DNA from 3 places in the Lelliottia sp. GFLA7 genome. Region 3 is predicted to be linked to each of the others. Evidence: riboswitches for the same ligand, from Rfam matches in the RefSeq annotation. Region 3 holds a riboswitch; each other region holds the start of a gene.
The links. A riboswitch is a leader RNA that binds a small molecule or an ion and turns the genes downstream of it on or off. The one in region 3 is predicted to bind thiamine pyrophosphate.
Positions count from the first base shown of each region.

Region 1: linked by a shared signal. The riboswitch ahead of thiC (phosphomethylpyrimidine synthase ThiC) and the one ahead of thiB (thiamine ABC transporter substrate binding subunit) in region 3 are both predicted to bind thiamine pyrophosphate.
Region 2: linked by a shared signal. The riboswitch ahead of thiM (hydroxyethylthiazole kinase) and the one ahead of thiB (thiamine ABC transporter substrate binding subunit) in region 3 are both predicted to bind thiamine pyrophosphate.

Region 1 covers NZ_JBWLAQ010000010.1:3,433-13,519, reverse strand. Annotated here, with positions in the region: gene thiH (2-iminoacetate synthase ThiH) at 1-648, opposite strand, end outside; gene thiG (thiazole synthase) at 645-1,415, opposite strand; gene thiS (sulfur carrier protein ThiS) at 1,417-1,617, opposite strand; gene AC07RN_RS18905 (HesA/MoeB/ThiF family protein) at 1,601-2,356, opposite strand; gene thiE (thiamine phosphate synthase) at 2,349-2,984, opposite strand; gene thiC (phosphomethylpyrimidine synthase ThiC) at 2,984-4,876, opposite strand; TPP riboswitch at 4,957-5,065, opposite strand; gene rsd (sigma D regulator) at 5,245-5,742, opposite strand; gene nudC (NAD(+) diphosphatase) at 5,839-6,615, shown strand; gene hemE (uroporphyrinogen decarboxylase) at 6,660-7,724, shown strand; gene nfi (deoxyribonuclease V) at 7,734-8,405, shown strand; gene AC07RN_RS18870 (YjaG family protein) at 8,447-9,037, shown strand; gene hupA (nucleoid-associated protein HU-alpha) at 9,224-9,496, shown strand; gene AC07RN_RS18860 (DUF1481 domain-containing protein) at 9,508-10,087, shown strand, end outside.
Region 2 covers NZ_JBWLAQ010000002.1:611,357-621,443, reverse strand. Annotated here, with positions in the region: gene etk (tyrosine-protein kinase) at 1-1,926, shown strand, start outside; gene AC07RN_RS08530 (pyridoxal phosphate-dependent decarboxylase family protein) at 2,049-3,515, opposite strand; gene AC07RN_RS08525 (diaminobutyrate--2-oxoglutarate transaminase) at 3,534-4,910, opposite strand; gene AC07RN_RS08520 (hypothetical protein) at 5,197-5,700, opposite strand; TPP riboswitch at 6,386-6,482, shown strand; gene thiM (hydroxyethylthiazole kinase) at 6,518-7,288, shown strand; gene thiD (bifunctional hydroxymethylpyrimidine kinase/phosphomethylpyrimidine kinase) at 7,285-8,085, shown strand; gene fbaB (class I fructose-bisphosphate aldolase) at 8,553-9,605, shown strand; gene AC07RN_RS08500 (mandelate racemase family protein) at 10,055-10,087, shown strand, end outside.
Region 3 covers NZ_JBWLAQ010000003.1:439,347-449,433, forward strand. Annotated here, with positions in the region: gene araB (ribulokinase) at 1-1,100, opposite strand, end outside; gene araC (arabinose operon transcriptional regulator AraC) at 1,437-2,279, shown strand; gene AC07RN_RS12395 (DedA family protein) at 2,408-3,175, shown strand; gene thiQ (thiamine ABC transporter ATP-binding protein ThiQ) at 3,441-4,148, opposite strand; gene thiP (thiamine/thiamine pyrophosphate ABC transporter permease ThiP) at 4,132-5,742, opposite strand; gene thiB (thiamine ABC transporter substrate binding subunit) at 5,718-6,701, opposite strand; TPP riboswitch at 6,733-6,833, opposite strand; gene sgrR (HTH-type transcriptional regulator SgrR) at 6,870-8,525, opposite strand; gene sgrT (glucose uptake inhibitor SgrT) at 8,614-8,766, shown strand; gene AC07RN_RS12425 (sugar efflux transporter) at 8,887-10,065, shown strand.

The DNA.
Region 1 (10,087 bases), on a different contig from region 3:
TCCTGCGCGCCCGAGCCGGTCAGGCGTCTCCAGTCGGAAAAAGAAATCCTGCTTTTTACCCTTCAGGTGATGCTGAGCGTATATTTTTTCGTGATACGTCTCCTGATAGACCATCACGCCGTCGAGGCCTAACGTTTTAAGCTCTGCATATTCATCCTCAGACAGCGGCTGGACTTCCATCTGCAATGAAGCAAACTGGCGGCGAATAGCCGGGAAATGACGCCGAAAATAGTCCATCCCAACTTTTGCCTGATGTTCCCCTGTCACCAATAAAAGATGCTCAAAACCCATTTCGCGGATCGCCGCGCACTCACGTGCGATCTCGACGTCATCAAGAGTTTTACGCTTGATACGGTTGCTCATCGAAAAACCGCAATAGGTACAGTCGTTGGCGCAAAGATTGGAAAGATAGAGCGGCACGTAAAAACTGACCGTATTGCCAAAGCGTTGCCGAGTCAGCTGCTGGGCACGTTGCGCCATCGGTTCCAGATATGCACCGGCGGCGGGGGAGAGCAGAGCCATCATGTCTTCGCGGGTGGGATGACGCGCATGCAGCGCACGCTCAACATCTGCAGGGTTTTTGCTGTTGATCCGCAGGCGAATATCATCCCAGTTGAGTTGCCGCCAACGTTCCACAAAGGTGCTCATGAGTACGCCTCCAGAAATCCGGTTAGTGGGCTGCTGGCCTGCGCCTGAGCGCGGCGAGACCCTGGGCCTGATTGCCGCGCCAATGCGCCCGCTTCCACAGCCAGACGGAAGGCGCGCGCCATCATCACTGGATCGTCCGCCACCGCAATCGCTGTATTAACCAATACCGCGTCTGCTCCCATCTCCAGCGCCTGTGCCGCGTGGCTTGGCACGCCGATACCGGCATCGACCACCACAGGAATGGTGGCTTGTTCGATAATGATTTCCAGCATCGCTCGGGTTTCCAGCCCCTGGTTTGAACCGATAGGCGCGCCGAGCGGCATGACCGCCGCGCAGCCCACTTCTTCGAGGCGCTTACACAGAACGGGGTCCGCACCGCAGTAAGGCAAAACGGTGAATCCCTGTTTGACCAGCAACTCAGCGGCTTTCAGCGTCTCGATAGGATCGGGCATCAACCAGCGCGCATCCGGGTGGATTTCCAGCTTCAGCCAGCTCGTGCCCAGCGCCTCGCGCGCCAGGTGTGCGGCAAAAATCGCCTCTTCAGCGGTCTTTGCACCAGACGTATTGGGTAGCAACGTCACTCCGGCCTCCAGCAGTGGCGCAAGGATGGCATCGTTATGATTGCGCAGATCCACGCGCTTCATTGCCAGCGTCACCAGTTGGCTGCCGCTCTCGCGGATGGCGCTCACCATCAACTGTGGAGAGGCGAATTTTCCTGTACCGGTAAAGAGATGAGAATCAAAGGTTTTATCAGCAATACATAACATGTCAGCCTCCCGCAATGACCTGAAAAAGCAGGATCTGATCGCCGTCGCGCACCTGCTGAAGTCCCCACTGCTCACGCGGCAGGATCTGTTGATTGAGTGCCAGCGCCACGCCAGGTTTTAGCTGCTGCAACTGGTCAAGCAGTGTGGCGACGGTTAACCCGTCCACACACTGCATCGGTTCGTCGTTAAACAGAATTCGCATGATGCCCCCCGCAGACACGACATCCGCTGGCGCGTTGCAACGCCAGTTGACGCCAGCTCCCGACGCGGGCATCAAAAAGCCGCAGCGTATTGCGTGGGGTTTCCATACCGCTCAGCAGCTTGATGGCCTCAAGCGCCTGCAAGGTCCCCATCACGCCGACCACCGGGCCGAGAATACCTGCCGTGCGGCAGTTACGCTGCGGCTCGTCGTCATCTGACCACAGGCAGCGATAACAGCCTTGCGTCCACGGGGGCGTCAGCACCATGAGCTGCCCGCCAAAACCGACTGCGCTGGCGGTAATCAGCGGCGTGTTGAGGGCAACGCAAGCGGCGTTTATCGCCTGACGTGCGGTCATATTGTCGGTGCAATCCAGCACCACGTCGGCACGTACAACTTCGTGGCGAAGGGCTTCGCCTTCGAGTTTTGCCTGTAAGGCGATAAGCTGAATATCAGGATTCAGTTGGGCGAGCCGCTGCTTTGTCACCTGTGCTTTTGGCTGGCCGAGATCGTCCATCGTGAACAGGGTTTGCCGTTGTAAATTGCTCAAATGGATATCGTCATCGTCGGCTAAGACCAGTGTTCCAATACCCGCCCCCGTCAGATATTGCGCCGCCGGTGCGCCTAACCCGCCAAGGCCGATAAGCAACACCCGGCTGGCGAGCAATTTTTGCTGTCCGTCGATGGCGATATCTTCCAGCATGATCTGACGGCTGTAGCGCATAAAGTCGCTGTCATTCATCGCCCGCTCCTGCCAGTTGCAATAACTGTGCTGTGGCTACCTGCCAGTCGGCGGCCTGCGTAATCGCGCTGACCACCGCTACACTCCCGACGCCGGTTTTCAGTACCGCAGGGACACGTTCAAGGCTGATGCCGCCGATGGCGACGGTTGGATAATCAGCCAGGCGTTCAATGTGGCGCGTCAGTTGCTCAAGACCCTGCGGAGCAGAAGGCATCTGCTTGGTTTGTGTTGGAAAAACATGGCCGAGCGCGATATAGGATGGGCGCGCCGCTAGCGCCACGTCGATCTCCATATCGTCATGCGTAGACACGCCCAGACGTAAACCGGCGTTGCGAATGGCGCTCAGATCGGTGGTTTCCAGATCCTCCTGACCCAGATGCACGCCATAAGCCTGATGCTTGATCGCCAGTTGCCAGTAATCGTTGATAAATACGCGAGCGCCATAACGGCGTCCCAGCGCAATGGCATTTGCCACGTCGGGCTCAACGTCTTCATCGCATTTGTCTTTGATGCGTAGCTGGAGCGTTTTCACACCGGCCTGAAGCAGTCGCTCAATCCACACCACGCTGTCTACTACGGGGTAAAGACCTAAGCGAAAAGGGACGGGCGGAAAATTGGGCTGATACATTATGCCTTCTCCTTTTTAAGGTAGATTTCGCCACCTTTCGCGCGGAAGTTTTGTGACATATCGGCCATACCCACTTCGATAGCCTGTTTCGCGGCGTAATCGCGCACTTCCTGGCTGATTTTCATCGAGCAGAATTTTGGCCCGCACATCGAGCAGAAGTGCGCCACTTTGCCAGATTCTTGAGGCAGGGTTTCGTCGTGATACGCACGGGCGGTGAGGGGGTCGAGCGCCAGGTTAAACTGATCTTCCCAGCGAAATTCGAAACGCGCTTTAGACATGGCGTTATCGCGGATTTGCGCGCCCGGATGGCCTTTCGCCAGGTCGGCGGCGTGAGCGGCAATTTTATAAGTAATTAATCCCTGTTTGACATCTTCTTTGTTGGGTAAGCCCAGGTGTTCTTTTGGCGTGACGTAACAGAGCATCGCGCAGCCAAACCAGCCGATCATCGCGGCACCAATCCCTGATGTGAAGTGGTCGTAGCCCGGCGCGATATCGGTCGTTAGCGGTCCCAGCGTGTAGAACGGCGCTTCGTGGCAGTGCTCCAGCTCTTCGGTCATGTTGCGGCGAATCATCTGCATCGGAACGTGACCGGGACCTTCGATCATCACCTGCACGTCATATTCCCAGGCGATTTTAGTTAGCTCACCCAATGTGTGCAGTTCGGCAAATTGCGCTTCATCGTTGGCATCGCGAATGGAGCCAGGACGCAACCCGTCGCCCAGCGAAAGAGACACATCGTAGGCCGCACAGATTTCACAAATTTCACGGAAGTGTTCGTAGAGGAAATTTTCCTGATGATGGGACAGGCACCACTTCGCCATAATGGATCCGCCACGCGAGACAATTCCGGTCAGGCGTTTGGCGGTCATCGGCACGTAGCGCAGCAGTACGCCTGCGTGAATGGTGAAGTAATCGACGCCTTGTTCCGCCTGCTCAAGTAACGTGTCGCGGAACGCTTCCCAGGTCAGATCTTCTGCGATCCCGTTGACCTTCTCCAGCGCCTGATAGATCGGCACGGTTCCGATAGGAACGGGGCTGTTTCGCAAAATCCACTCGCGGGTTTCGTGGATGTAACGCCCGGTCGAAAGGTCCATGACCGTGTCCGCCCCCCAGCGTGTAGACCACACCAGCTTTTCGACCTCTTCTTCGATGGATGATGTTACGGCAGAGTTGCCGATATTGGCGTTGACCTTTACCAGGAAATTACGGCCAATAATCATTGGCTCCGATTCTGGATGATTAATATTGGCGGGGATGATGGCGCGACCAGCGGCCACTTCATCACGTACAAACTCCGGCGTGATGTTCTCCGGTAGACGCGCGCCAAAACCTTCGCCCGGATGCTGGTGGCGAAGCACTTCGCTGCGAATCCGTTCACGGCCCATATTTTCGCGAATGGCGATAAATTCCATTTCCGGGGTCACAATGCCCTGGCGCGCATAATGCAGCTGCGTCACGCATTTGCCTGATTTCGCCCGCTTTGGCGTCAGCAGACCGGTAAAGCGCAGTTCATCAAGACCATCATCTGCGAGGCGTTCTTTGGTGTAGGCGGAGCTGCGAACGGTGAGCGCTTCGCTGTCATTACGCGCGTCAATCCACGGCTGCCGCAGTTTTGCCAGCCCTTGCTGAACGTTGATGGTAACGTCGGTATCACCATAGGGACCGGAGGTGTCATAAACCGGCACCGCTTCGTTATCCTCAAACTGCGGATTTTCTTTGCTGCCGCCGAGAAGCGTAGGGCTGAGCTGGATCTCACGCATGGGTACGCGGATATCAGCCTGTGAACCAGAAGTATAAATACGTTTTGAGTTCGGGAAAGCGGTGCCTTCGAGCGTATCGATGAAGTGTTGTGCTTGTGCGCGCTGTTCGCGGCGGGTCAATTTTGCAGACATAGCTCATTCCAAAATAGTAAAGGAAGTGGCTTGTCAGACGACGGATGAAGCAAGAGGTGATCGCCCAGAGGCGATACAACAGCAGATTGACTCTTGTTCCCTTCGCAGGTATTAGCCTGATCAGGTTCCGCGGATCCCGAATTAACGGTCTCAGCCCGGCTTACGCACTGGGCACTCCGACAAGAAATTTACACTCCATCCTTCAAGCTGCCTCGTTATTGGCTGCCTTCATTCACCCCGGTCACTTACTGGTGCAAGCTTCCTGGGATTCACTCAGTTGCCGCCGCGATGCAGCATGAATGATTTCGTGTAATACCCCCTCGTGAGAGGGGCGAATATTTGTAAACTACGCGTTAACGATGAATAACTCAAGCTGGCCGCGCGACGTTATCTTCGTTGCTGGCCTTCAAATTGTTGTCCAGCGCGAGGGCAATCAGTTTGTCTTCCAGCGTAAAGCGTCCTTCCAGGGCTTCGCCGAGATCGGACAGCGCCTGCTGCAATTCCAGATAGTTATCCTGGTCGATCGCATTTTCGAGCGTGGAGTCGTAATAATCCATAATCTGCTGGGTGTTTGCTTCCAGCTGCGGGTAGAGTTTTGTCGCCGTTAAATAAGGATTCGTCCCTTCCATTTCACGGATAATACGTTCATAAATATTGAAATGGCCGTCGGAAAGGTAATCCACCAGACTCTGACAGAAATTATCCAGCGCTTTTTCGTTCAGGCGCATATAGGATTCTTTGCCAGGCTTAATGCCAACCAGATTATAGTAAGCAACAAGCAATTGTTTGCGCACGTGCAGCCAGCGATCGACCAGTTTATTACTTCCTCCAACGCGCTCTGTCAGGCTTTCTAGCTGGTTTAGCATGTTTGACTCCGCAAGGTTAAGGTTAAAAGCTGCCCGCCTAAATTTGTAAGAATATTGTTATCAACATGCCTGTGAAGCGAAGGTAGTGCAATAGATATGGATCGTATAATTGAAAAATTAGATCGTGGCTGGTGGATCGTCAGCCATGAACAAAAATTATGGTTGCCCGCAGGGGAGTTACCTCATGGCGATGCCGAGCAATTCGATCTTGTGGGGCAACCCGCATTAAAGATCGGTGAATGGCAGGGCGATGCAGTGTGGTTGATCCAACAGAATCGCCGTCAGGATATGGGATCGGTGCGTCAGGTGATGGATCTTGATGCAGGCCTGTTTCAGCTGGCCGGGCGCGGTGTGCAGTTAGCTGAGTTCTATCGCTCGCATAAGTTCTGCGGCTACTGCGGTCACGCCATGCATCCGAGCAAAACCGAGTGGGCGCTGCTGTGCGGCCACTGCCGTGAGCGCTATTACCCGCAAATTGCACCCTGCATCATCGTTGCGATTCGTCGCGATGATTCGATTTTACTGGCGCAGCACGTCCGCCATCGTAACGGTATTCACACGGTATTGGCTGGATTTGTTGAGGTCGGCGAAACGCTGGAGCAAACCGTCGCGCGTGAAGTGATGGAAGAGAGCGGGATTAAAGTCAAAAATCTGCGTTACGTTACCTCTCAGCCATGGCCTTTCCCAATGTCACTGATGACGGCCTTTATGGCTGACTATGACAGCGGCGACATCGTCATCGACCCGAAAGAGCTGCTGGAAGCAAACTGGTATCGCTACGACGATTTACCACTGTTACCGCCACCGGGCACCGTGGCGCGTCGCCTGATTGAAGATACTGTGGCAATGTGTCGGGCCGACTATGAAGTCTGAATGACGTGATACACTAGCGGCAAGATGCTTAAGGAACCTGCAAAATGACCGAACTGAAGAACGATCGTTATCTGCGTGCGCTGCTGCGCCAACCCGTTGATGTCACCCCGGTGTGGATGATGCGCCAGGCAGGCCGCTATCTTCCGGAATATAAAGCGACGCGAGCGCAGGCGGGCGATTTTATGTCGCTGTGCAAAAACGCAGAGCTGGCCTGTGAAGTGACGCTTCAGCCGCTGCGCCGTTTCCCGCTTGATGCGGCGATCCTTTTTTCAGACATCCTGACCATCCCGGATGCGATGGGTCTTGGTTTGTATTTCGAAACGGGCGAAGGCCCGCGCTTTACCTCGCCGATCAAGAGCAAAGCCGATATTGATAAGCTGCCGATTCCGGATCCGGAAGGTGAACTGGGTTACGTGATGAACGCGGTGCGCACCATTCGCCGCGAGCTGAAGGGCGAAGTGCCGCTGATTGGTTTTTCCGGTAGCCCGTGGACGCTGGCGACCTATATGGTCGAAGGCGGCAGCAGCAAAGCCTTTACCGTCATCAAAAAGATGATGTATGCCGAGCCGATGGCCCTGCACGCGTTGCTGGATAAGCTGGCGAAAAGCGTCACGCTGTATCTCAATGCGCAGATTAAAGCGGGCGCGCAGTCGGTGATGATCTTCGATACCTGGGGCGGCGTGCTCACAGGGCGTGATTATCAGCAGTTCTCTCTCTATTACATGCACAAAATTATCGATGGCCTGCTGCGTGAAAACGAAGGTCGTCGTGTGCCGGTGACGCTGTTCACCAAAGGCGGCGGACAGTGGCTCGGAGCGATGGCGGCCACCGGTTGTGATGCGCTGGGCCTTGACTGGACCACCGATATTGCCGATGCACGTCGTCGCGTGGGCGATACCGTCGCGCTGCAGGGTAACATGGACCCGTCTATGCTTTACGCGCAGCCTGCACGTATCGAAGAAGAGGTAGCGTCTATACTTGCAGGTTTCGGCCAGGGCGAAGGCCATGTCTTCAACCTGGGCCACGGTATTCATCAGGATGTACCGCCAGAGCACGCTGGCGCGTTTGTGGAGGCGGTGCACCGACATTCTGCCCAGTATCATCTGTAAGGAGTTGTTATGGATCTCGCGTCGTTACGCGCTCAGCAAATCGAACTTGCCTCGTCAGTGATCCTTGAGGATCGTCTGGATAAGGATCCGCCGCAGCTGATCGCCGGTGCCGACGTTGGATTTGAACAGGGGGGTGAGGTGACGCGGGCAGCGATGGTGCTCTTGAAGTATCCATCGCTGGAACTGGTTGAATATAAGGTGGCGCGAATCGCCACCACCATGCCGTACATTCCAGGCTTTCTCTCCTTTCGTGAATATCCCGCGCTGCTGGCAGCGTGGGAGCAACTCTCGCAAAAACCCGATCTGCTGTTTGTGGATGGTCATGGGATCTCCCACCCGCGTCGTCTGGGCGTCGCCAGCCATTTTGGTTTGCTGGTGGATGTCCCAACAATTGGCGTGGCGAAAAAGCGCCTGTGTGGGAAATTTGAACCCCTTTCCGCTGAGCCGGGCGCGCTGGCACCGTTGATGGATAAAGGCGAGCAGCTGGCGTGGGTCTGGCGCAGCAAAGCGCGATGCAATCCGCTGTTCGTAGCGACTGGGCATCGCGTGAGCACAGACAGTGCCCTGGCGTGGGTGCAGCGTTGTATGAAAGGTTACCGTTTACCAGAGCCGACGCGCTGGGCTGATGCGGTCGCATCGGCGCGCCCGGCTTTTATTCGTTGGCAGGAAATTCAACCTTGATTCAGGTAAACTGCCGCTAATTTCCGATTCGAGACATCATCATGTTACAAAACCCGATTCATCTGCGCCTTGAGAAGCTGGAAAGCTGGCAGCACGTGACCTTTATGGCTTGCCTGTGCGAGCGCATGTATCCCAATTATGCGACGTTCTGTAAGGAAACCGAATTTGGTGAAGGCCAGATTTATCGCCGTATTCTTGATCTGATTTGGGAAACACTGACGGTTAAAGACGCGAAGGTGAACTTTGACTCTCAGCTCGAAAAGCTGGAAGAGGCAATCCCGTCGGCGGATGACTACGATATGTATGGTGTCTATCCGGCGATCGACGCCTGCGTGGCATTGAGTGAACTGGTGCATTCGCGTTTAAGCGGTGAAACTCTGGAGCATGCCATCGAAGTGAGTAAGGCGTCGATTACGACCGTTGCGATGCTGGAAATGACGCAAGAAGGTCGTGAAATGACCGACGAAGAGCTGAGAGTGAACCCGGCAGTTGAGCAAGAATGGGACATTCAGTGGGAAATATTCCGACTTTTGGCCGACTGCGAAGAACGCGATATTGAACTGATAAAAGGCCTGCGCGCGGACTTACGCGAGGCGGGTGAGAGTAATATTGGTATAATTTTTAACCAGTGAGACAATAAAACGTGATTTAACGCCTGTTTTGTCGCACCTCTACTCTTCCCTTCTGCCCCCCGTCTGGTCTACATTTGGGGGGCGAAAAAAAGTGGCTATCGGTGCGTGTATGCAGGAGAGTGCTTTTTTGGCATTTTCGTCGCACTCGATGCTTAGCAAGCGATAAACACATTGAAAGGATAACTTATGAACAAGACTCAACTGATTGATGTAATTGCGGACAAGGCTGATCTGTCTAAAGTGCAGGCTAAAGCTGCACTGGAATCCACCCTGGCTGCTATTACTGAGTCTCTGAAAGAAGGCGATGCTGTACAACTGGTTGGTTTCGGTACCTTCAAAGTGAACCACCGCGCTGAGCGTACTGGCCGCAACCCGCAGACCGGTAAAGAAATCAAAATTGCTGCTGCTAACGTACCAGCATTTGTTTCTGGTAAAGCACTGAAAGACGCAGTTAAGTAAGCCGCGTGGCAGTGAACAGTTTTAACAAGGGGGCGGTTTCGCCCCTTTTGTCTGTCTGGCGCTCAACGTTGGCGCTGGCAGGCGTGCTGTTGCTTTCGGCCTGCAGCCATGATTCCGCTTTGCCGCCCTTCACCGCGAGTGGATACGCGGCCGATCAGGGTGCGGTGCGAATCTGGCGTAAAGACGTCAATGGTGAAGTCCATCTCCTTTCTGCATTCAGTCCGTGGCACAAGGGCAATACCTCTACAGCGGAATACCGCTGGCAGGATGATGCGCTGTCGCTGATTGAACTCAATATCTACAGTAAAACGCCTGAACACATTCGTGTCCGGTTTGATGGTCGCGGCGAGCTGAGCTTTATGCAGCGCGAAGTTGACGGCCAAAAGCAGCAGCTCTCAAGCGATCAAATCGCTTTATACCGCTATCGCGCCGAACAAATCCGCCAGACCAGCGATGCGCTGCGTCAGGGACGCGTTGTGCTGCGCCAGGGGCGCTGGCATGCCGATGGCACGGTGACCACCTGTGAAAGTCAAACGATCAAACCTGATTTGGACGCGTGGGCAAGGGAGCGTATCGAAAGACGCCAACGTC
Region 2 (10,087 bases), on a different contig from region 3:
GATGCGTTGCCTGAAATCCAGTTGCTCAAATCACGCATGATCCTCGGCAAAACGGTTGACGATCTCCATCTGAACTATGACGTAAAAAATTATTATTTCCCCGTGTTTGGGCGTCTCTGGGCGCGGATGACGGGGCGCAAACTGGCCACGTTGAGTCTGATCAATTTACATATACCCGCTGCGAAGGGTAAGGCTCAGCCGCTGACGCTGACAGTGCTGGATTCAAAGAACTATCGTATTGAAGGTGATGATTTTCAAGGCGAAGGCGTGGTGGGTGAGTATTTTCAAAAGAATGGCGTGTCACTCTGGGTAAACGTCATGGATGGGTCACCCGGAGCGCAGTTCATCCTAAATGAACAATCGAAGCTGGAATCTATCAATGCCCTGAATAATCGGTTTGCTGTCGTCGAAACGGCTAAGCAAAGTGGGGTGCTTAATCTGTCGCTAACGGGTCCAGATCCCGACTTGATTGCCAGGACGTTGGACAGCATTACAGAAAATTATTTACGCCAAAACATTGATCGTCAGGCTGCGCAGGATGCGAAAAGTCTGGCATTTTTACAGCGGGAATTGCCACAAATCCGGGCGGATCTGGATGTGGCCGAGGAGCGGCTCAATAGCTATCGTAAACAGCGTGATTCCGTTGACTTAACGCTGGAGGCAAAATCAGTCCTGGAGCAGATCGTTAATGCTGATAACCAGCTGAATGAACTGACGTTTCGCGAAGCGGAAATCTCTCAGCTTTTCAAAAAGGATCATCCGACTTACCGGGCATTAATGGAAAAGCGGCAAACACTTGAAAGTGAAAAAGCACGCCTTAATAAACGTGTGACCTCGATGCCTTCAACGCAACAGGAAATATTGCGCTTGAGCAGGGACGTTGATTCCGGCCGCGCGATTTACCAACAGCTCGTGACGCGCCAGCAAGAGCTCAGTATTTCGCGTTCGAGCGCAATTGGTAACGTCCGGATTATTGACTCAGCAGTAACACAGCCTGAACCGATTAAACCTCAGAAAGCATTAATCGTGCTAATAGGGGGGCTGTTGGGCTTTGTCCTTTCTGTGGGCATCGTCATGGTGCGTATGGCAATGAAACGGGGTATCGAAACGCCTGAGCAACTCGAAATGCAGGGGATAACGGTTCTTGCAACGCTGCCGCGTTCCGTATGGCTGTGGAAAAAGACCCGTTTGCGGGGTAAGCGTTTCATCAGCGAACGCTGGAATCACAAAACAAGAAATGTGCCTTTCTTGCCTGTGGACCGGCCAGTAGATGTCTTTGTTGAGGCTATTCGCGGTCTGCGCACCAGCCTGCATTTCACCATGATGGAGGCTAAAAATCGCGTCATCATGCTGACAGGCCCCACGCAGGACTGTGGTAAGACGCTGGTGGCGACGTCACTAGCCGCCATCGTTGCGCAAGCTGGACAAAAAGTGTTGTTTATCGATGCCGATATGCGCAAAGGTTATGTTCATCAGATATTTTCGCTCGCCAACAGTCGCGGTCTGGCTGATGTGTTGATGGGAAAAGTGGAGTATCAGGACGCCATACAGCACTATGCGCCCGGTGGCGTCGATGTGCTGACCTGCGGCCAAGTTCCGGCTAACCCTTCGGAGTTGCTGATTGGGGACTGTTTCCAGCAGTTACTGAGATGGGCCAACGAATATTATGAGATGGTTATCGTTGATACTCCTCCAATACTTGCTGTCACGGATGCTTCATTAGTGGGACGAAGGGCCGGCACGACATTGCTGGTGGCGAGATTTGGTATGACCAGCGTAAAAGAGATGCAGGCATGCGTTAAACGCCTTCATCTAGCTGGCGTGTCTATCGAGGGTGCCATTCTGAATGATGTTGTTAAATCCGCGGCCATTTATTACACAACGGGTTACAGTCAGTATGAGTACAGCCAGTCGGCCGAAAAGTAAAAAATGAATGACGTGTTCTGAGCCAGCGGGCGGGAAATTTTCAGCGTCGGAATGCGGGTAGACGGGACTTTCGATTGACTATTATTGTGCCCCTCTCCAGGAGAAAAGGGGCACAAGCAAGATTATCTTGCCAGGATTTCTAGCGCAGTGCGTTCTACCAGCGAAAGCAGCACTTTGACATCATCCAGCGTTACCGTTGGATTCAGCAGAGTTAGCTTCAGGCAAGTCACACCGTTGTGCTCGGTCACCCCGACGTTTGCACGACCAGAATCCAATAGCGCATCACCAATTTTCTGATTCAACAATGCAATAGCCGCATCATTCAGATCGTGCTCGGGACGGAAGCGGAACAGCACGCTCGCCAGCTGCGGCTGCATGACCAGTTCCAGTGCATTTTGGTTCTGCACATACACAGCCACTTCCTGTGCCAGCGTAACGCCATGATCGATAATCGCGGCATACTGCTCCTGACCTAACGCTTCCAGGCTCATCCACAGTTTCAGCGCATCAAAGCGACGCGTGGTCTGTAATGATTTGGACACCAAATTCGGTACGCCTTGCTCTTCGTCGAACTCAGAGTTCAGGTATGCCGCCTGGTAACGCATCAGCTCGTAGTGACGCGCTTCCTTCAGCAAAAACGCACCGCAGCTGATGGTCTGGAAGAACTGCTTGTGGAAGTCCAGAGTGATGGAATCCACCAGCTCAATGCCGTCCAGATAATCACGGTACTTTTCGGACATAAGCAGCGCGCCGCCCCATGCCGCATCGACATGCACCCAAATCTGCTGTTCTGCAGCCATCTCAGCAATTGCGCGCAGTGGATCAATCGCACCCGCATCGGTAGTACCCGCTGTTGCCACGATTGCCAGAATCTGCTCGCCGTTCGCATTGCAGTACGCAATTTTTGCGGCCAGATCGGTCAGATCCATACGTGAACAATCGTCAGTTTTCACCTGGATGACAGACTGATAGCCCAGACCCAACAGCGCCATATTCTTCTGCACTGAGAAGTGTGCATTTTCAGAACATAACACGCGGATTTTGCGCAGATCGCCAACCAAACCGTCCTGCTGGATCGAATGACCTTTGGCCGCAAAGAACGCATCGCGTGCCAGCATCAGCCCCATTAGATTGCTCTGGGTACCGCCGCTGGTAAATACGCCTGCATCGCCGGACTGATAGCCAACACGGGTACGCAGCCAGTCGATCAGCTTCATTTCAATAATGGTCGCTGAAGGACTCTGGTCCCAGGAATCCATGCTCTGGTTAGTGGCGTTAATCAGCACTTCCGCCGCCTGGCTGACTACCAGACTTGGGCAATGCAGATGCGCTACGCACTGCGGATGGTGCACTGACAGACTGTCTTTCAGGAAATACTCAACAGCACGCGCGATAGCCGCTTCGTTGCCGAGACCTTTTTGCCCAAAATTCAGGGAAATATTGTCGCGCAGTTCGGCAACGCTTTTCCCCTGATACATTTCAGACTGCTGTAGCCACTGCATCACCGCCTGAGAGCTTTGCTCGATAGCCTGCTGATAGGCTTCGATGCTCTGTGCCGACGACGACAGAATTGGGTTTGAATCAGACATCGTATTCACTAACTCCGTTTACGCGGGGCGAACGCCCGCAGCAAGCAGGGCCTGCTCGAATTTATCCAGGAAGACTTTCAGCTCTTGCTCGCTGATAAGCAAAGACGGCAACAGACGCAGCACAACGCCATCGCGGCCACCACGTTCCAGAATCAAACCTGCTTCGAAGCATTTTTTCTGGATCAGCGCAGACAACTCGCCATCGCCCGGGAAGCTGCCCATATGGTCAGGCGCTTCGTTTGGTTTCACGATCTCAATACCGATCATCAAGCCTAAACCGCGTACGTTGCCGATCACCGGATAGCGTTTCTGCAATTCAGCCAGTTGGCCTTTCAGCCACTCACCCTGTGCAGCCACTTTGTCGGCAATGTTCTGGTCTTTCAGGATTTTCAGCGTCGTCAGGCCGGTCGCCATCGCCAGCTGGTTACCACGGAAAGTACCGGTATGATGACCTGGCGCCCAGGCATCAAACTGCTTTTTAATACCGAGAACGGCCAATGGCAGACCGCCACCGACTGCTTTAGACATGACGATGATATCTGGCTCAATACCGGCGTGTTCGAAAGCAAAGAACTTACCAGTACGTGCAAAGCCCGCCTGAACTTCATCGAGGATCAGCAGAATGCCGTGTTCCTGAGTCACTTTACGGATGCGCTGCAGCCACTCAGCCGGAGCCGGGTTCACGCCGCCTTCACCCTGAACGGCTTCCAGAATTACGGCCGCAGGTTTACGCACGCCGCTTTCAACGTCGTTGATCAGGTTATCGAAATAGTAAGTCAGCGCTTTCACGCCCGCGTCACCGCCAATCCCCAACGGGCAGCGGTACTGGTGCGGATAAGGCATGAACTGCACTTCTGGCATCATGTTATCGACCGCTTCTTTCGGTGACAGGTTACCTGTCACGGACAGCGCGCCGTGGGTCATGCCGTGATAGCCGCCGGAGAAACTAATAATGCTGCTACGTCCGGTTACTTTTTTCGCCAGTTTCAGCGCGGCTTCAACGGCGTCAGCGCCAGATGGGCCGGTGAACTGCAGGCAATATTCTTTACCCTGGCCTGGGAGCAGGGAGAGCAGGTATTCAGAAAACTCGTCTTTCAACGGAGTTGTCAGATCCAGTGTATGTAACGGCAAGCCGCTGGTAATGACATTTTGGATGCTTTTCAGCACATCAGGATGGTTATGGCCAAGCGCGAGGGTGCCAGCGCCTGCAAGACAGTCAAGGTATTCTTTATTATCTGCATCGGTAATCCATACGCCGTCGGCTTTAGTAATTGCTAAAGGCAGCTTGCGAGGATAACTCCTGACGTTCGATTCAAACTCGGCCTGACGGGCCAGATAGGTTTCGTTGCTTTTATGGGCATCTACAGTGTCAATACGGACTTTATCCGTCATCATATCACTCCTACAACCGAGGCTGTTTATACGCCTCGATTGAATAAATAGTTAGTTAAGGATGGGTCAGGTAAAAAACGCGGCCAATATAGAGCCTTTTGGCGCGTGGCTCAATGGTTAATTTGTTTACTGTTTTGTTACAATGTAAAGGTGTTGGCGAAGGGGGAGTAACACAATGTTTTTACTGTGATTTTAGTGTGTAAGAACACAGAAAAAAATCTCACAGATTTATATACTCAAAAGCCGCGCTGATGAAATCGAAAAAGGCGACTTTTCAGCCGCCCATGCGTTACTTCTGAACGACCTGAAGTAATCCATTGTCTCTGCCATGGGTTTTATTCCATGACGCGTCTGTAATTCCGTTTTCATCAAGGGTAATAGAAAGAACATATCCCGCGCCTTTAATTTCGTAGGCATTGGCATTGAAACGTTTTACTGTGGCTTTTTTGCCGTTAATGGTGGCAGTAAAGAAACCATTGCTGACCGTGGCCTTAATACCGTTTGCCGAGAATGACGCTTCACGTAGCGGATCGGCAACGTGTGCGGCCTGTGCATGTTGTTCAACACCATGATGATGATGCTTATTATCGTATTGCTTTGCGTATTCATCTGAACGTTTGTACGCATTCTGGAGTGCTGCCGCGCGGCTAACGTTTTGATTATCATGCTCAACTTTATAACACGTATCCAGGCTGACGCCGGTATTTGTGCAATTGGCAATACGTTGCGATTCTGTCGTACAACCCGAAAGCGCCGCGGCGCAGACCAAAACAGCTAACATCATCTTCTTCATTCATTGACCCTAATATTATTTATTTTTTTATCAAACGATACTGCGGAATAACCTGACTGTTTGCAGGTTATTTATATTGGCGAAACACGCTAAGTGAAATATTCATTTTTCAGATGACAAAATAATAAAATTTCAGTTATTCATTTATGCAATTGCCAGCCATGCTGATAACCGTGTTTTTATATATCACACCGATGAAAACCCCTGTGGCGACAAGGGAAATTGATACGATTGCCGAGGCAATAATAAGCTTTAACATTTGCTACCACATTATCAGGATATCATTCAGTTTATAGCGTCTCTTACAGAGAAACGAAGTAGTTACCTTGCACAACTATCCAGTAATTCGCACCCTTTACATTTGATTTAGATCACGAAAAATACGAATGAATAGGGACTTGAGAATTATCTGTGTGATCACATAATTCGTTGTTTTAATTAATTTTATTTTGTTTTAAATAGACTACTGAGTAGAGTGGGATACGTGTTTAGGTCTTAGGTTTATATTATTTATCCCTAAAAAATCAATGACATTAAATGTCTACATATATAGGGGGTAACTCAATCTAAATAGGCCAATAATAATAAATGTTTACAGCATTTTCATGACCAGAAAAGAGCGGTCCAGGAGGCTTGCATTCGATAATTACTTCCTCTACGCTGCCCATATTACTGAAGTTTTAGGTAATTTGACTCGGGGTGCCCTTCTACGTGAAGGCTGAGAAATACCCGTACCACCTGATCTGGATAATGCCAGCGTAGGGAAGTCAGGTGACTGTTAAGGTTATCGCTTCTTCTCGCAAGGCAGGAGCGAAACATGCAGCCTGACCGACTCGATTTACACGCCTTACATCACTTCCGCACGCTTTCCCCGCTCATACACTGCATGACCAACGATGTGGTGCAAACCTTTACGGCCAACGTTTTGCTGGCACTTGGTGCGTCCCCCGCGATGGTGATTGAAGCCGAAGAAGCAGAGCAATTTGCAGCGATGGCTGATGCCTTACTGATCAATGTTGGCACGCTGACCGCGCCGCGCGCGCAGGCGATGCGTCGGGCAATCGAACGTGCCGTGGCCGCTGGAAAGCCCTGGACATTGGATCCCGTGGCCGTGGGCGCGTTGTCGTATCGCACCCGTTTTTGCCAACAAATCCTCTCACTCAAACCTGCGGCGATACGCGGTAATGCCTCTGAAATTCTCGCGCTTGCCGGTATGAGCGCGGGGGGGCGAGGCGTTGACACCATCGATACCGCTTCCAGCGCGTTGCCTGCCGCGATTGCTCTTGCCCGACAAACTCACGCCATTGTTGCTGTGACGGGCGAAGTGGATTACGTCACCGATGGGCAACGTACGCAGACCATCACTGGCGGCGATGTGATGATGACGCGCGTCGTGGGGACAGGCTGTGCGCTCTCGGCTGTTGTCGCGGCAAGCTGTTCATTGCCAGGTGACCGGTTGAACAATGTTGCCGCCGCATGCGGGTTTATGAAGCAAGCCGGTAGCGTTGCCGTCAAAGAAAGCCGCGGGCCAGGAAGTTTTGCCAGCGCGTTTATTGACGCGCTCTGGAACCTGGAGGCGCAGGCATGAGACGTATTAACGCATTAACCATTGCTGGCACGGACCCGAGCGGCGGCGCGGGGATTCAGGCGGATCTGAAAACCTTCTCAGCCCTTGGAGCGTATGGCTGCTCAGTCATTACCGCACTGGTGGCGCAAAATACGCGCGGCGTGCAGTCGGTGTATCGTGTGGAACCGGATTTTGTCGGTGCCCAGCTGGACTCTGTGTTCAGCGATGTCCGCATTGATACCACCAAAATCGGCATGCTGGCCGAGACTGATATTGTTGAAGCGGTCGCGGAGCGCCTCAAACACTATCGCGTCAAAAACGTGGTGCTTGATACGGTGATGCTGGCGAAAAGTGGCGACCCGCTGCTTTCCCCTGCGGCTGTCGAAACCCTGCGAAAACATCTTCTGCCGCACGTCGCGCTGATCACGCCAAATCTGCCGGAGGCGGCAGCGCTGCTGGATGCGCCTCAGGCCCGCAATGAGCAAGAGATGAAAGAGCAGGGGGGCGCGCTTCTGGCGCTCGGCTGCGAGGCAGTGCTGATGAAAGGCGGTCATCTGGACGATGCTGAAAGCCCGGACTGGCTCTTCACGCGTGAAGGTATCCAGCGATTTACCGCTCCACGCGTCATGACCAAAAACACCCATGGCACCGGCTGCACGCTGTCGGCAGCGCTGGCTGCACTCCGCCCGCGTCATGACAATTGGGGGGATACGGTGCAGGAGGCCAAAATTTGGCTGTCGCACGCGCTGGAAAAAGCAGACAGCCTTGAAGTCGGTCACGGTATTGGCCCGGTTCACCATTTTCATGCGTGGTGGTAGTGCCTCGAACGCATATTCTGGATAAGAATTTTCGGCCGGGAAAAAAAGGGGATAAATGCATACCCGGTTAATCGCTCAGCGACTGCTGAAGCGATTGATATGCTTTTGTGTACGAGGCGTAATGCCTCGCGCGTCGGCGCAGTCGCCACCACGGTGACTGACGACGCGCACTGCAACTGTATTTCCCAGTGTGACTGCATCAGCAAAGCCCCGCCCGCCGCTACGTGCCCGGTATTTGCGCTGTCGTATAACCACGCGCCGTAGATAAACCATTGAAGTACTTTTGTAGGGAATAACCGCTCAATGTAACCGTTTTGATGTACACCAAACGCGCCAGGACGGTGTGCTGAAAAAAAGCGTAGGCGGTGGAAATTCTGTTGTGTCAGTACCAGGCTTAGTCTGCCCATGAAAATTTGGGTTTGGTTCACTCGATCCGACATGACGTCGGAACTTACGGGAGCATCACTATGACTGATATTGCGCAGTTGCTTGGCAAAGACGCCGACAGCCTTTTACAGCATCGTTGTATGACTATTCCAGCCGAACAGCTCTATCTGCCGGGCCATGATTACGTTGACCGCGTCATGATTGATAACAACCGGCCACCGGCAGTACTGCGGAACATGCAGACGCTTTATAACACCGGACGCCTGAGCGGAACCGGTTATCTGTCGATTTTACCGGTTGACCAGGGCGTGGAGCACTCCGCTGGCGCGTCATTTGCGGCGAATCCGCTCTATTTCGATCCGAAGAATATTGTCGAGCTGGCGATAGAAGCGGGCTGCAACTGTGTTGCGTCGACCTACGGCGTGCTGGCTTCGGTATCACGCCGCTACGCCCACCGCATTCCTTTCCTCGTTAAGCTGAACCACAACGAGACGCTGAGTTATCCCACCGAATATGACCAGACGCTCTACGCCAGCGTGGAGCAGGCTTTCAACATGGGCGCGGTGGCGGTTGGGGCGACGATTTACTTTGGTTCTGAGCAGTCGCGTCGGCAGATTGAAGAGATCTCAGCGGCCTTTGAACGCGCGCACGAGCTGGGTATGGTAACCGTGCTGTGGGCGTATCTGCGCAATAATGCGTTCAAAAAAGACGGCGTGGACTATCACGTTTCTGCGGATCTTACCGGCCAGGCCAACCATCTGGCGGCCACCATCGGCGCGGATATCGTGAAGCAGAAAATGGCCGAGAACAACGGCGGCTATAAAGCGGTGAATTTTGGTTACACGGACGACCGCGTCTACAGCAAACTGACCAGTGATAACCCTATCGATCTCGTGCGCTACCAGCTCGCGAACTGCTATATGGGCCGTGCAGGGCTTATCAACTCCGGCGGTGCGGCGGGCGGTGAAACCGATTTAACCGACGCGGTGCGCACGGCGGTTATCAACAAACGCGCGGGCGGCATGGGGCTCATCCTCGGTCGCAAAGCGTTTAAAAAGACGATGGCCGATGGCGTTAAACTGATTAATGCCGTGCAGGATGTCTATCTGGATAGCAAAGTGACGATTGCGTAAATTTCCCCTCACCCTAACCCTCTCCCCGTGGGAGAGGGAACAGTTCGGTGCGTTCTTTTCTCCCTCAGTTTTCCTCTCACGCTTATCCTCTGACATGGAGAGAGGGCGCTGATCAGTGCTTTTCTCCCCCTCCCCGTTTGAGAGGGAGCTGTCCTGTGCGTTCTTTTCTCCCTCTCCCTGTGGGAGAGGGTTGGGGTGAGGGCATCAGACCGCACAGTTAAAATCCGAAACCTAATTTCATTTCAGCCAAACTCCCCTCCCGATCCACTTCACAGTTCTCTGTCCTTTTGTGAAAAGTATCACTCCCTCCCGTGCATATGCACAATAAATGGTCGATGCTTAGCGGAATTTGTCTAAGGCCGTGGATGAATTTTGCGCTTAAAGTTAGTTTCGAAACAGCTTTTCAAATTACGACGTCGCTATGACCTCTGTTGTGTTAAGGACTGATAATGAAAATTGAATCTGTAAACGTCACCGTCTTC
Region 3 (10,087 bases):
ATCTGCGGTTTCAGCTCCGGATGCGTCGCGGCCAGCTGATCCAGCGGCCAGCCCAGCACGCGGCCAAACCAGGCGTAGATATCGCCAAAGGCGGATTGGCCGGCTTCGAGACCGATAAAATCAGGGACGACACTGCCGTCAACCTGGCCGCAAATGCCTTTCACCGCGCGGTCGCCCACGGTGGCTTTATCGGCGGTCAGAATGTCGCAGGTGGATGTGCCGATCACTTTGACCAGCGTATTTGGCTGCGCACCCGCGCCAACGGCACCCATATGGCAGTCGAACGCGCCGCCGGAAATCGCCACGTTTTGTGGCAGACCCAAGCGTCGCGCCCACTCTTCATTGAGCGTGCCTACCGGGATATCGGCGGTGAAGGTGTCGGTAAAGAGCGGGTATTTCAGGCTCTGGTTGATGATCGGGTCGAGCTCATCAAAGAACGCAGCAGGTGGCAGACCGCCCCAGCTTTCGTGCCAGAGCGATTTATGCCCAGCGCTACAGCGCCCGCGGCGGATATCCTGCGGACGCGTGGTGCCGGACAGCAGCGCCGGAACCCAGTCGCACAGCTCAATCCACGAGACAGCAGCTTGCGCTACGGCAGGGTCCGCGCGGGTGACGTGCAGGATTTTTGCCCAGAACCACTCGCTGGAATAAATCCCGCCGATGTAGCGCGAGTAATCGGCTTTGCCTGGTTGATGGCATAAACGGGTGATGGCTTCGGCTTCTTCGACCGCGGTATGGTCTTTCCACAGCACGAACATGGCATTCGGGTTGTCGGCAAATTCAGGGCGCAGCGCCAGCACGCGGCCTTCAGCATCGACAGGCGCAGGCGTTGAGCCAGTGCTGTCCACGCCAATCCCGACAATCTGCGCACGCTGTTCTTCGCTTAACTCTGCCAGCACGGTTTTGATCGCCGCTTCCATCGATTCGATGTAATCACGCGGGTGATGGCGGAACTGATTATTTGGCGCATCGCAGTAACGCCCCTCTTGCCAGCGCGGATACCATTCGACGCTGGTCGCTATTTCCTGACCCGTACGACACTCCACCGCCAGAGCGCGTACCGAGTCACTTCCAAAATCGAGGCCAATCGCAATTGCCATTTCTGTTGCTCCATCAAAAAACGGGTATGAATCAACATTAGAGATTGAGGGAGAAAATCGTCAGGCAGGATCCGCTAATCTTATGGATTAAATTGCTGTTAAGGTTGAAAGTGTGACGCTGTGCAAATAATCAATGTGGACATTTCTGCCGTAGTTATAGACACTTTTGTTACTGCTGTTTCGTGTGAAGTGGCGGATAAATCTGGGATAAATGCTGAATTAAGGCGGATCGGAAAGCACGGGGATGCGATAAACGTCTTTTAACGCCCCATTTTTAGACTGCTTTTCTCGATATGGACAATTTGTTTCCTTCTTGACCGTTGGGAGTCACCAATTATGGCCGAAATACAAAACGATCCCTTGCTGCCGGGTTACTCCTTCAACGCCCATCTGGTCGCGGGTTTGACCCCCATTGAAGCCGACGGCTACCTCGACTTTTTTGTCGATCGGCCGCTGGGAATGAAGGGTTACATTCTGAATATCACCGTGCGTGGCGAAGGGGTTATCCAGAATAACGACAAGCAATTTGTCTGCCGTCCGGGGGATATTTTGCTGTTTCCACCGGGAGAAGTTCATCACTATGGACGTCATCCGGACGCCAAAGAGTGGTATCACCAGTGGGTCTATTTCCGCCCGCGTGCTTACTGGCAGGAGTGGCTGGCGTGGCCGGCGATTTTTGCGCACACCGGTTATTACCGGCCTGATGAGGCACACCAGGCGCAGTTTCGCGAACTGTTTGCCCAGATTATTGATGCACAGGTGGGCGGGCGCTACGCCGAACTTTTAGCGATAAATCTGCTGGAACAGCTGCTGCTACGGCGCATGGAGGCGATTAACGAATCGCTTAACCCGCCGCTGGATCACCGCGTGCGCGACGCATGTCAGTACATCAGCGACCATCTGGCGGACAGCCAGTTTGATATTGCCGGTGTCGCCCAGCACGTGTGTCTGTCGCCATCGCGTCTGTCGCACCTGTTTCGCCAGCAGCTTGGCGTCAGCGTGTTGAGCTGGCGAGAGGATCAGCGCATCAGTCAGGCCAAACTGTTGCTCAGCACTACGCGAATGCCGATCGCCACCGTCGGGCGCAACGTGGGCTTTGAAGATCAGCTCTATTTTTCGCGCGTATTCAAAAAATGTACCGGTGCCAGCCCCAGCGAATTCCGCGCCGGATGTGAATAAACGGTAAAAAAAATTAAACAAGCAGGTGAAGTCCGGCAGCAACCAGTAAACTATTCAGACAATTGTTGTCTTGACGCGGCAGGAAGCTCTTCGCAGAATCCCTGCTTCGTCATCTGACCGGAATCGTTATGCAGGCATTGCTGGAACATTTTATTACTCAATCCGTCGCGTATTCGCTGATTGCTGTCGCGCTGGTGGCCTTTCTGGAATCGCTGGCGCTGGTGGGATTGATTTTACCCGGGACAGTCATGATGGCGGGGCTTGGCGCGCTGATTGGCAGCGGGGAGGTTAACTTCTGGCAAGCATGGGTGGCCGGGATTATAGGCTGTCTGCTGGGCGACTGGCTGTCGTTCTGGCTGGGCTGGCGCTTCAAAAAGCCGCTGCACCGCTGGTCCTTCATGAAAAAGAACAAAGCGTTGCTCGATAAAACGGAACACGCTCTGCATCAGCACAGCATGTTTACCATTTTAGTGGGGCGATTTGTCGGCCCGACGCGTCCGCTGGTGCCGATGGTTGCCGGGATGCTGGATCTGCCGGTCGCCAAATTTATTCTGCCAAACGTCATCGGCTGCATCCTTTGGCCGCCGATCTATTTCCTCCCTGGGATCCTGGCCGGTGCGGCGACCGATATTCCTGTTGATGCCCAAAGCGGTCACTTCAAATGGCTGCTGTTAGCCACCGCGCTGATGCTGTGGGTCGGGGTTTGGCTATGCTGGCGTTTATGGCGCAGCGCGAAAGCCGGAACGGATCGTCTGACGCACTACCTGCCGCGCAGCCGTTTGATCTGGCTGGCACCGTTACTGCTGGGCGTTGCCGTGGTGGCGCTGGTATCGCTGATTCGTCATCCGCTGATGCCGGTATACGGTGAGATTTTACTGAAGGTGGTCAGCCGGTAATTGTCGTCTTTCCGTTAGCGGTTTTCTCTCTCCCTACGCGCACGTCGGTGGCTTTCTCCCTCTCCCTTTGCGCATGACGGCGGTTTTCTCCCTCTCCCTGCGCGCACGTCGGTGGCTTTCTCCCTCTCCCTGTGCGCACGTCGGCGGTTTTCTCTCTCCCCGTGCGCATGACGGGGGTTCTCTCTCTCTCCCTGTGCGCATGACGGCAGTTTTCTCCCTCTCCCTGTGGGAGAGGGTAGGGTGAGGGCATCAGACAACTCAGTATCTAAACCGGCTGCGAATGTATCCCCAACAGCGCTGAGGCGCTGGCGTTTCCGCTCAGCAGCGCCTGAGTCTCGCCGTCCCAGGCGATGCGCCCGTCGGCGATCACCACCGAACGCGGCGCAATTCTGGCGGCGTCTTCCACACTGTGCGACACCATCAGCATCGTGAGTTGCTTCTGGTGACACACGTCTTTGACCAGATGCAGCATCTCTTGGCGCAGTGCCGGGTCGAGCGCCGAGAACGGCTCATCAAGCAGTAAAATCGGCTGCTCCCGAACCAGACAGCGCGCCAGCGCCACACGCTGACGCTGTCCGCCGGACAGTTCTCCCGGCAAGCGATCGATAAAATCCATCAGCCCCATCTGTCGGGCGATATCTTCAAGCTTCTCGCGCTGCGCAGCCGTCAGTTTCAGTCCCGGATCCATTCCTAGCCCGATGTTCTGGCGGACCGTCAGATGGGTAAACAGATTATTTTCCTGAAACAGCATCGACACCGGACGCTGCGAGGGCGGCGTGTGGGTATGATCCTCACCGTTAATCGTCATCTCCCCGCGCGCGGGCGGCAGGAAACCGGCAATCAAATTGAGCAGCGTGCTTTTCCCCGCCCCACTGGGACCGAGGATCGCGATCATCTCCCCTTGCTGCGCGGTCAGGGTAAAACGCATCGGCAGGTGCTGGTAAAGCCAGGTTACATCAGTCAGTTTTAGCATCACGCCCCGGAAGTTTTTCGATAACAGTGAACAAGGTAAAGCACAGCAGCAGGAGTAGCAGCGCCGTGACCGCGCCATCCTGACTGCGATAGGAGCCGATTTGCTGGTAGAGCCAGAACGGCAGCGTGCGGAAATCGTCATTGCCAAACAGCGCCACGACGCCGAAATCGCCAATCGACAGCACGCTGGCAAAGGCCAGCGCCTGGGCAATGGGGCGTTTCAGTGCGCGGAGTTCGACCACTTTCAACCGCTGCCAGCCGCGCATTCCCAGTGACTGACAAAGCAGCGTGTAACGGGCGCTGACGTCGCGCATCGGGTTTTCCAGCACTTTGAGCGCGTAGGGTATTGCCATCAGCGCGTTGGTGAAAATCACGATGCCGTCCGCGTGCTCTGGTAGGCCGACAGTGCTGTTAAACAGCAAGAAGAAACCGGTCGCCAGCACAATGCCTGGCATCGCCAGAATCAGCATGCCGCTGAGCTCCAGCGCCTGTCCGGCGACTCTGGCCTGGCGCGCGTACAGCTCACGACTGCTCCACAACAGCATCATGGTCAGCAAGACGCACAGCAAACCGGCACCCAGTGCAATGCGCAGCGAGGTGCCCGTTGCTTGCCACAGCACCGGCTGTTGCAGTACTGAAACCACATTCTGATTGAGACCATCCACCACCACCGCGAGCAGCGGCGGGAGCAACAGCAGCAACGCCAGCGTGATGAGCGTGATGTCCGTAATGCGGCTGCGCCAGCGATCCTGCGGGTCGCGCCAGCCGCTGACCTGATGGCTGCCTACCGCAATGGCTTTGCTTAGACGCTGGCTGAGCAGCACCAGCCCCAGACAGCAAAACATCTGGACCATCGCCAGTATCGCCGCTCGGCCCGGATCGTAGTCAAAGCTCAGCGCCTGATAAATCGCGAGTTCAATGGTTGTCGCCTGCGGCCCACCACCCAGCGACAACACCGTCGCAAAGCTGGCGAAACAGAGCATGAAAATCAATGCGGCAACCGGGGGGATCTGGCGGCGCAGCCACGGCCATTCAACAAAACGGAAGAACGGCCAGCCGCGCATACCGAGCTGTGCGGCGAGCTGGCGCTGTTCTCCAGGGATATTTTCCAGCGCCTGTAAAAACAGTCGCGTCGCCATCGGCATATTGAAAAAGACGTGGGCCAGCAAAATGCCCTGCAGACCATAAGGCGAGAAGGTCCACTCGATACCGAAAACGTTGAGCAGCGCGGCGATCCAACCCTGTCGTCCGTAAACGCTCAGAATGCCGAATACGGCGACCAGCACCGGTAAAATCAGCGTCATGGCGCACAGGCGCAACAGGATTAGCCTGCCGGGAAAGCGGCGTCGATACAGGGCGCGAGCCAGAAAAATCGCCGGTACAACGGAGAGCAGGGCAGAGAGAAACGCCTGCCAGAAAGAGAAACGCACGACATGCCAGAGATAGCTGTCATGCCAAAGCGCGATGAGATCGCTCTCTGGTGCGTTAAACCACAGCGCCAGAAATGCGCCCAGGCTGACGACCACCATCAAAATGGCGGCAATCAGCCCAGGAATCAGCCAGCCGGGGATCAGCGGCTGACGGCGCGTTGCCATTCACTGATCCATGCGGCGCGCTGGCTGGAAACCTGTTGCGGGGTAAATTCCAGCGTGGTTTGTGGTTTGGTCAGCTGATCAAAACCTGCAGGCAGCGTCACGTTGGTTACCGGATACATCCAGTTGCCGGTCGGGATCGCATTCTGGAATGCCGGTGAGACCATAAATTTCAGGAACTTTTCAGCCAGTTCAGGCTGTTTACTGGCTGCCGTACGTGCGGCCACTTCCACCTGCAAATAGTGCCCCTCAGAGAAATTCGCCGCCGCGTAGTGGTCTTTTTTCTCTTCGATGATGTGATACGCCGGAGAGGTGGTGTAGCTCAGAACCAGATCGCTTTCGCCCTTAAGGAACAGGCCGTAGGCTTCACTCCAGCCTTTGGTGACGGTAACGGTTTTCGCCGCCAGCTTCTGCCATGCTTCTGGCGCTTTGTCACCGTAGACTTTTTGCATCCACAGCAGTAGGCCCAGACCCGGCGTGCTGGTGCGCGGATCCTGATAAATCACGCGCCATTTCTGGTCGCTCTCTACCAGTTCCTTCAGGCTTTTCGGTGGGTTTTTCAGCTTATTTTTGTCATACACAAACGCGAAGTAGCCGTAATCGAACGGCACGAACGTGTCATTTTTCCAGCCGCCGGGGACGTTAACCGCCTCGGAGGCCACGCCGCTTTTGGCGAACAGTTTGGTTTGTGAGGCCGCGTCCAGCAGATTGTTATCGAGACCCAGCACCACGTCGGCTTTGCTGTTTTTACCTTCCATGCGCAGACGGTTTAACAGCGAGACGCCATCTTCCAGCGCCACGAATTTCAGCTCGCAGTTGCAGTCGGCCTCAAAGGCTTTTTTGACGACCGGCCCAGGGCCCCAGTCAGCGGCAAAGGAGTCGTAGGTGTAGACCGTTAAGACGGGCTTGGCAAAAACAGGCAGCGCAAACAGCGCCAGCAGGGGGAGAACTTTTTTTAACACTTTGCACCTCAAAGTTGAGTGGCAAAGGATTTTGAGCGACAGCCTCAAATCCCTTCGCCGGCGTTATCCGGATCAGGTTCGACGGGTATTATCTCAGCGCACATCGTTGATGCAGCACCCCGTTGAGAACAGCAGTAGTGTAATGATTTGGTGAATATTACGAAAGTGTTATGGTTCCGGCGGTGCAAACCAGGCCGATTTAAAGTCAAACCAGCCTAAGGTGTTCATTCTCAAACCGCGCATACTGCGCTGCCCCTGGATCATCAGCCAGTGGTGGATAAGCGGAACCATCGCCTGCTGCGACAGCAATTGCTGGCACCAGACGGCGAGATTCATCTCTCCGGCGCGCCATTGTGCGGCGTCCTGCTGCCAGTCGCGAGCAATACAGTGCTGAATAAGCGGAATTTCAAACAGATGCGAGAACAGGGAGAAGTCGAGCGGCAGGGTGAAATTGGCGCTGTTGAGCCAGATATCGCTCACCGCTTCGCCGCGGTGCCACTCATCGTATTCCACTTCCTGAATCTCGAGCTTCACGCCCTCTGCCGCCAGCAGTTTGCTCATGATTCGGGCAATAAAGCGGTGTTCAACGTGCTCGCGATAATAGGTCAGGGTGATGGATTCCAGCCCGGCGGGTTTCTCGCCGCGTCCTGGACGGGCATGGTGCCAGCGAGGAAGGAGCCCATACGCCGGGAACCAGTAAGTCAGGTGCTGATCTTCCGCCTGATAAATCAGATTGGCAGGGGCGAGAATTTGGCTCACCCACTGGCGCACCTCACGGCTGGCTCCGCGATGCGTTCGGGCATCAAACAGCAGGTAGTAACAGCCCTCTTCAAGACGGCTCTCAACGGCTTTCTCGCCCTCGGTGGGGCCTTCCAGCGTCAGGCCAGGGCTGAACTCTTCGCTGATGTCGGGCAGCACCCAGACATTCACTTCGTCAATCAGTGCGCGATAACCAAAGTAATCATCAAAAGCGCGGATCTTGAGCTGATTATTGTTGTTGCGCGTCACCGCGTAAGGACCGGTGCCGACAGGCTGGCTGGCAAACTGGGGCATCGATTGCCACTCGTGCGGCAAAATCATCGACGGCACATAGCCCATCAACCACGGCAGCCATTGATCGGGTTGCGAAAGTTCGATATCCAGCGTCCAGGCCGTCGGTGAGTGGATGCGTGAGATATGCGAATAGAGCGGCAGCTCGCGGGCACGCTGCAGCGACGCGATAACATCGCCCATTTCCAGCTCACGGCCATGATGAAAATGAATGCCTGGACGTAAAAAGAAGCGCCAGTGCAGGGGCGAAAGCTGCTGCCAGTGGTGGGCGATATCGGCTTCCAGCTCCCCGTTTTCCTCATTTATTCGCGTCAGACCACTAAAGATCTGTCGTGCCATGTGCGTTTCGGATCGACGTAATGCGCTGCCGGGTAACAGGTTTTTCATCGGGCGATAGTAGAGAACGCGCAGAATATGGCGTCCCTGGCGGAAGCTACGGCCTAAATGCGAGACCAGCATTTGACGCACCGCAGCCTTATCGCCGACCAGTTGCACCAGTTGATCGATACGATCCTGCTCCAGCAGATCCTCGGCGCGCTGTTGTTGCAGGGCGAGACCGGTATAAAGGAACGTCAGGCGCGAGCGTTTACCGCGCCCGGCTTCGGCCTCCCAGTTGAGCCAGCCCTGCTGCTGCATAGTGTTGAGCAGCGTGCGCATATGACGGCGTGAGCAGTTTAGGAGTTCAGCCAGCTCGTTGAGCGTGGTCTCCCGCTCCTGACCCTCGCAGCACTGCCAGAGGCGGATGAATTGTTGTTGCAGACGACCTGACGCCATAAAAGGGGAACTCCTGCCAAAAAATCATCAATTTATTAATCCCTATATTAAGCCAATAATCATTTCCGATGAAGCAAGGGAGTGAACGATGAAGAGGTCAACCGCACGTCAGTTTTATCAGCAGTACTTTTTAGCGACAAAAGGAGTGTCCTGGCTGGCCCGCCAGTGCGCCGAGCAGCGGCTGAAAATGCTGGAAGAATTGATGCAGTGGGAGGTTACGCAAACGACTTCTGAACGCTGACTTGCCTCGATCATGTGTGACTGAGTATTGGTGCTTATCACCCGCCAGCAAAATGTTTTTGCTGGCTTTTTTCGTTTACTATTCCACCTGTTTTTTCTTCGCTTTAACAAGGATCTGCGCATGCTCTGGTTGATGACGATGGGCCGCCGCCTGAATGGGGTGTACGCCGCTTTTATGCTGGTGGCGTTTATGATGGGCGTGGCGGGAGCGCTTCAGGCGCCGACGCTGAGCCTGTTCCTGAGCCGCGAAGTCGGCGCACAGCCGTTCTGGGTCGGGCTGTTTTATACTGTCAACGCCATCGCCGGGATTCTGGTGAGCCTGTGGCTGGCGAAACGCTCGGACAGCCAAGGCGATCGTCGCAAGCTGATTCTGTTTTGCTGTGCGATGGCTATTGGCAACGCGCTGTTGTTCGCGTTCAACCGTCATTATCTGACGCTGATTACCTGCGGCGTGCTGCTGGCATCGCTGGCCAATACCGCCATGCCGCAGCTCTTTGCCCTCGCGCGGGAATATGCCGATAACTCGGCGCGTGAAGTGGTGATGTTCAGCTCGGTAATGCGTGCGCAGCTTTCCCTGGCGTGGGTTATTGGCCCGCCGCTGGCGTTTATGCTCGCGCTGAATTATGGCTTTACCATGATGTTCTCCATCGCCGCGGGGATTTTTGCCATCAGCCTGGTTTTAATTGCCTGTGTGTTGCCATCGGTGGCCCGCATCGAGCAGGCCACGGATAAGCCCGTGACGCAGATTAGCGGCTGGCAGAATAAAAACGTGCGCATGCTGTTTATCGCCTCGACGCTGATGTGGACCTGCAACACCATGTACATCATCGACATGCCGCTGTGGATCAGTAGCGATCTGGGTTTGCCGGACAAACTGGCGGGGATCTTAATGGGTACGGCGGCCGGGCTGGAAATTCCGGCGATGATCCTGGCGGGTTATTACGTCAAACGCTTTGGTAAACGCCGGATGATGGTGGTAGCGGTTGCGGCAGGGGTACTGTTTTATCTCGGTTTAATTCTGTTTCACAGCCGCGAGGCGCTGCTGGCGCTCCAGCTGTTTAACGCTATTTTCATCGGGATTGTTGCCGGGATCGGCATGCTGTGGTTCCAGGACCTGATGCCCGGAAGAGCCGGGTCAGCGACGACGCTTTTCACCAACAGTATTTCCACCGGTGTGATTCTGGCGGGCGTGATTCAGGGCGCGCTGGTGCAAAGCTACGGGCATTTTGCAGTGTACTGGGTGATTGCGGCGATTTCTCTGCTAACGCTGGCGCTAACCTGTCGCGTGAAGGATGTGTGAAATAAGAAGGGGGAGTTTAAAG